One region of the Planococcus shenhongbingii genome, then DNA from elsewhere that is predicted to be linked to it. Evidence: predicted binding sites of a transcription regulator. Region 1 holds the regulator's gene; the other holds the start of a gene.
What was found. The regulator Rex, encoded in region 1, represses fermentation and respiration genes when NADH is low (regulators of the CRP and FNR family bind a similar motif). The targets are predictions, from matches to a motif close to TTGTGAAATATTTCACAA.

Region 1 (3,312 bases):
TTTTCAAGTTCGATTTCTTTCGCAATGGTTACACCATCGTTCGTGATAAGAGGTGAACCGAATTTCTTCTCAAGTACAACGTTGCGCCCTTTTGGCCCAAGCGTCACTTTTACTGCATCTGCTAATTTATCAACACCAGCAGCCATTAAACTGCGTGCATCTTCGCTGAATTTAATTTCTTTTGCCATCTGTAGTTTCCTCCTCTATCTAATTACCATTCTAAATTAAAATAGTTTACTAAGTGATATGAAGTAAGGCAGCGTAGACGCCAGCGGGAAAGCGAAGCTGGCTTGCTTCATATCAACACTACAATTTTTTAGCCTAATACCGCTAAAATATCGTTTTCGCGTAAGATCAAGTATTCATTGCCTTCATATTTAAGTTCAGTGCCTGCGTATTTTGAGAAGATGATCCGGTCGCCTTCTTTGACTTCCAGTTCAGTGCGCTGTCCATTGTCACGGATAACTCCATTACCTACAGCGATCACTTTGCCTTCCTGCGGTTTTTCCTGTGCCGAACCCGGCAGTACAATTCCGCTTGAAGTCTTTTCTTCTGCTTCTACAAGCTCAATAATTACGCGATCTCCTAATGGTCTTAACAATTGAAACACCCTCCTCAGATTATCTATATCGTTTCCATTAGCACTCTAACACCGAGAGTGCTAACCCACTTCTCAGTTTAATAAAATCCCTTGCCTTTTGCAAGTCTAAACATTCACTTTTTTTTATTCTTTGCGGTTACGTTTTGAAACCTCTACAATAGTAGTAATCCGTGAAACGAAAGGAAATCTGTGTATGAAAATAAATGTAAAAGCTAAAGCTGATACAGACCGCTCCGGCAAACAGAAGTTTAGCGTTAAAGCGAGCCGGAAAGGCAAAAAGACGCCGCTATATGTATTGCTGATTTTTATAGCTGTGCAGCTGCTACCGATTTTATTTATTGCACCGACACTGAATTATTTCCGTGGCCAAGGATTGGATGAAGCTACCGCATTAGCCTCTACTTCCGGCTGGCTGATTGTGTTCACTATGGGCGTCGGGTTTATTGTGACCATGATTGTCATTTTACGCGACAAGCGGTTTTTCGATATTTGGAAAGGCAAAAAATCAAGCCTTCTTGCTGCAGTCGGCTGGGGTGTCCTCGGCTTTCTGTTATTGCTGATCGGACAATCTATTGCGGCCATGATTGAAATGGCCATCGGCATCGAAGCTGGATCTGAAAACACCATGGCACTCGTCAATATCGCTGAAGTGGTTCCAATGGCAATCCTCGCGGTTGTATTATTCGGGCCGATACTGGAAGAACTTGTCTTCCGCCGTGTCGTGTTTGGTTCATTGAACCAGACCACCAACTTCTTTGTAGCCACTGCTGTCAGCGCCTTGGTTTTCGCCCTCGTCCATATGGAGTTCAGCCATTTGCTGCTGTACTTCACCACGGGTCTTGTGCTGGCATTCCTTTACCAAAGGACAAAACGCATCATCACTCCGATTATTGCGCACATCATGTTGAACGGCTATGTTATGCTGATTCAATTGAATATGGATAAAATCGAGAACTTCCTGAAGCAGCTCGAAAATATTCAGTAATGAACAAAGCAGAAAAGCCTTCCCCGAATTGATTCGGCGGAAGGCTTTTCTATTGCTGCTTGATTTGGTAAATAAGTGTTTGCAGTTCTACAGACAAGTCGATTGTCTGCACACGGATATGATCCGGAACCGAGATGCGGACAGGAGTGAAATTCAAGATGCCTTTAATGTCCGTTTTCGCGAGGCGGTCCGTGACTTCTTGGGCAGAGCGTGAAGGCACGGTCAATATGACCAGTTCAATCCCTAATTCCTTCATCTTTTCTTCAATGCGGTCCGGATGGTACGTATCAATACCACTGATCCTTTCCCCTTCATACGGCGAGTTTGAATCGAATGCCAGAACAATCTTGGTATTGTGGTTGCGCTGGAAATTGTACTTTAAAAACGCACTTCCCAAATTCCCGACGCCAATCAGCGCCACATTGGTCGCTTCGTCCTGGTCGAGGGTTTTCCGGAAAAATGCAAGCAGGTCCTGAACATCATAGCCATACCCTTTTTTGCCGAAAGCGCCCAAATGGGAAAAATCCCGGCGAATGGTCGCCGAGTCGATTTTCATCGCTTCACTTAATTCCTGGGAGGAAATCCGTTTTTGTCCCGCGTTCGCGAAATTCTGGAGAAAACGGTAATAAAGCGGCAATCGTTTAGTTGTGGCTTGCGGAATTTTTGATGGTTCATGTAACATGCAACGTTACCTCCTGCGGTTATATAAGAAACTTCACTTAGTAGGATTTTCTTCATCCTTACTGACCATTAAAGCGGAATCAAATCGATTTTATCTTACATGAGGCGGCTCGATATGTAAAGCTGGCTTGATTGCGAACAACCCGCCCATCGGCTACACTTAGAGAGAATAGAGGTGACCCACATGATTGTATTACAAGTAAACCAAGTCCATAAATCGTTTGGCGCAGATGAAATCCTCTCCGGCGTCAAACTGGAAGTCCAACACCGCGACCGCGTTGCACTCGTGGGCCGCAACGGCGCAGGAAAATCAACTTTGCTAAAAATCATATCCGGTGAAATGTCTTACGACAGCGGCGATATCATCATGCCGAAAGACTTGACTATCGGCTATTTGGAACAACAAACCGATCTGGAATCAGAAGCGACCGTTTGGGACGAAATGATGACGATTTTCAGTCATTTCCGTGAACAGGAAGCAAAGCTTCGCCAACTCGAAGCACAAATGGCAGACCCGGCCGTTTATGATGATTCCGCACAATATGAAAAAGTCATGCAGGAATACGATACATTGCAGCACGATTTCAAAGATGCAGGCGGCTATCAGTTTGAAGCCGACACCCGAGCCATCCTTCACGGCATGAAATTCTATGCCGAAGACTATGAGAAAAAAGTGGTTTCCTTATCAGGGGGACAAAAAACGCGTCTGATGCTCGCTAAACTGCTGCTCAGCAAACCACAGCTATTGATTCTCGATGAGCCGACCAACCACTTGGACATTGAAACCTTGAGTTGGCTCGAGAATTATTTAAAAAACTATCCGGGCGCTTTGCTGATTGTTTCGCATGACCGCTACTTCCTCGATCAAGTGGTAACGCTTGTCTATGAAGTATCCCGTCACCGCGTCAAAAAGTATACCGGCAACTATAGCCGCTACCTCGATGAAAAAGCGAAGCAATACGAACTCGACTTAAAGCAATTCGAGAAGCAGCAGAGCGAAAAAGCAAAGCTTGAAGATTACGTCCAGCGCAACCTGGTCCGTGCC
Region 2 (3,312 bases), 1.3 Mb from region 1:
TCTCTACATAGCGGCTTTGGACGAGAAGCTGAACGAGCATGGCTACATTGTTCCAGGTCTCGGTGACGCAGGCGACCGGTTGTTCGGTACAAAATAAGCAAGAAAAATGCAGGCAATCCAACCCTCGGGTAATAGCTGCGAAGAGGGTTTTTTTGCCGGAGTCTAGACATATAAGAAGTGAGGGATTTATTTGTCGAAAAAGTGGAAAGTGATGACGATTTTTGGCACGCGGCCTGAAGCCATTAAAATGGCGCCGCTTGTACTCGAACTCCAAAAGCATCCTGAAACCATCGAGCCGCTTGTTGCGGTAACTGCCCAGCATAGAGAAATGCTTGACCAAGTGCTGGAAACGTTTCAGATTACTCCGGATTTCGATTTGAATATTATGAAAGACCGGCAGACATTAAGTGATGTTACCACTCGGGCACTTATTGGGCTTGACGGCATCATGAAAGAAGCAAAACCGGATATCGTACTTGTGCATGGCGATACGACGACGACATTTGTGGCGAGCCTTGCCGCTTTCTACAACCAGATTGCTATTGGCCATGTAGAAGCTGGGCTGCGCACACATAATAAGTATTCTCCTTATCCAGAAGAAATGAATCGTCAATTGACGGGTGTCCTTGCTGATATCCACTTTTCGCCGACTGAAAAATCCGCTCAGAACCTGCGCTCGGAAAACAAACAGGAAACAAGCATTTATATCACTGGCAACACGGCTATAGATGCATTGAAAACAACAGTGCGCGAAACTTACAGCCATCCCATTCTTGAAAAAATCGGTTCAGACCGCATGATTTTATTGACGGCCCATCGCCGTGAAAATCTGGGGCAGCCAATGCGCAATATGTTCCGGGCCATCAAGCGCCTTCTTGCGGAACATGACGATATCCAAGTGGTTTATCCGGTTCATATGAATCCGGCAGTGCGTGAAGTCGCGGATGAAATTCTGGGGCGTGATCCGAGAATCCATTTGATTGAACCGCTGGAAGTGTTGGATTTCCATAACTTCGCTGCCCGCTCATTCATTATTTTGACGGATTCCGGCGGCATTCAGGAAGAGGCGCCGTCGCTCGGCAAACCGGTCCTTGTGTTGCGGGATACCACTGAACGGCCTGAAGGCATTGAAGCTGGTACACTTAAACTTGCGGGGACAGATGAAGAAACAATATATGGATTGGCAAAAGAATTGCTGACAAACAAAGAGACCTATAAAGCAATGTCCCAAGCATCCAATCCATATGGAGATGGTGAAGCTTCCCGCCGAATAGTTGAAGCCTTGATCGAATACTTTTCTGCGAAGTAAAGCATTATAGTTGTGTTGAGAGAATACTTTTTGGAAATTTGTCGACAATATGACAGATGAAAATCGCTTGTGAACAATTTCACTTCTAGGAATTGACATGATTTTACCCCTATTGTATGCTTACAAAGGGTATGCATGAGAAGGTTTTCTTACATAGAAGAAGTTGTTCTGAAAGCCTGATGCGACTGCTCTTTTTAGAGGTAAAATGTCAAATCAAACGAAACTCGAGGGGTTTATCATGCGCCCAACAAAAAGTCCCTTACAAGCGATGGCCCTTTACAGTGCCATCCTCTCACAACTTGTCGGGTCCGTACTCATCGGTACATTTACAGGTATGTGGCTCGATGATCAATTCGGAACCGCCCCGCTTTTCTTGATCATTTGCCTATTCGCAGGATTAGCCATCGGTATATGGGCAATGTTTCAAACTATCCGAAAATTCGACTCAGGAGACCAGTAAAAAATGGATGGACTAAGGGAGATTTATACAAGGCTTAAGAAGATGATGTACTTCATCCTTGCGGCATTCGTTATTGGTTGGGGGTTTACCCCTTATCAAGAAGTTTTCGCGGGCCTGATCATCGGTTCCTTGTTCGGCATTTATAATATGTGGATTCTGGTTCGCCGGATGGAAGGATTTGACCGGGCGGTGGCAGAAGGCTCGAAGGTTCGTTCGCTCGGAACGGCATTACGGTTTGCATCAGGTGTTGCAGCAGTGGCGATAGCAATTCTTTTCGCTGAGTACATTCACTTGGTCAGTACGGTAATTGGGTTGATGATCCCGTATGTTCTGTTATTGGCAGAACGGATTGTTTATCATGTGAAACACCATTAATAAAGTGGAAAGAGAGGTGAAACTATCGTGGATCATGGCGCTCCAATGTATGAATTGTTCGGTATTTGGTTTAACTTATCGAACGTTATGATGCTTCTTGTAGCCGCTCTTATCGTTTTCCTAATTGCATTTATCGCTACTCGGAATCTGCAGCTTAAACCAAAAGGCATGCAAAACTTCATGGAATGGATTATGGATTTCGTTAAAGGTCTTATTAAGAGCAATATGGACTGGAGAGACGGCGGACGATTCCATGTTCTTGGAATTACGTTGATCATGTTCATTTTCGTATCAAACATGCTGGGATTGCCTTTTGCAATAGTTGTCAATGGAGATCTTTGGTGGAAATCACCAACTGCTGATCCAACTGTCACTATGACATTGGCTGCCACCATTATCGTTTTGAGCCATTACTATGGCATCAAACTGAAAGGGCTGGGACAATACAGCGCAGGATATTTAAAACCTATGCCGTTTTTATTCCCGCTTAAGATTATTGAAGAGTTCGCAAATACGCTGACACTCGGTCTGCGTCTTTACGGTAACATCTATGCAGGTGAAATCTTGCTTACTTTATTGGCAGGCCTTGCATCAGCAAGTGTCTTTGGATTTGCAGCCGCTATCCTTCCAATGATGGCATGGCAAGGATTCTCAATCTTTATTGGCGCAATCCAAGCGTTCATTTTCGTTATGTTAACGATGGTTTATTTATCGCATAAAGTTGCCGACGACCATTGAGTATAAATTGCTCATATTGAGCAAAAACAAAAAACAACTATCCTGAGGAGGACATATCACAATGACAGGTTCATTAGGTTTATTAGCAGCAGCAATCGCAGTAGGTTTAGCAGCACTAGGTGCAGGTATTGGTAACGGTCTTATCGTTTCAAAAACAGTTGAAGGAATCGCTCGCCAGCCAGAAGCACGCGGCGTTCTTCAAACAACTATGTTCATCGGGGTAGCATTGGTTGAAGCACTACCAATCATCGCAGTAGTTATCGCGTTCATCGTAATGAACCAATAGTATCGGCTCTCATACATTAAGCAGAATGGCGGGAATGCTTCGGCAGGTTTTTCGCCATTTATGTTTGTATGACCTTATGATTTCGAAAACCTATTCTTTTACGTTAAAAGATCTTATTATAGAAGAAACTCAACGAAACTGAAC

Region 2: QWY16_RS15440 (AtpZ/AtpI family protein) is a predicted target of Rex. The motif match lies at 1,377-1,394, and genes of this name have one in related genera.

The regions. Positions count from the first base shown of each region.
Region 1 covers NZ_CP129235.1:543,104-546,415, reverse strand. The annotation lists gene groL (chaperonin GroEL) at 1-188, opposite strand, end outside; gene groES (co-chaperone GroES) at 317-601, opposite strand; gene QWY16_RS02885 (CPBP family intramembrane glutamic endopeptidase) at 795-1,586, shown strand; gene QWY16_RS02880 (redox-sensing transcriptional repressor Rex) at 1,636-2,268, opposite strand; gene QWY16_RS02875 (ABC-F family ATP-binding cassette domain-containing protein) at 2,452-3,312, shown strand, end outside.
Region 2 covers NZ_CP129235.1:3,187,564-3,190,875, reverse strand. The annotation lists gene upp (uracil phosphoribosyltransferase) at 1-97, shown strand, start outside; gene wecB (non-hydrolyzing UDP-N-acetylglucosamine 2-epimerase) at 212-1,309, shown strand; gene QWY16_RS15440 (AtpZ/AtpI family protein) at 1,548-1,769, shown strand; gene QWY16_RS15435 (ATP synthase subunit I) at 1,773-2,144, shown strand; gene atpB (F0F1 ATP synthase subunit A) at 2,172-2,882, shown strand; gene atpE (F0F1 ATP synthase subunit C) at 2,944-3,168, shown strand.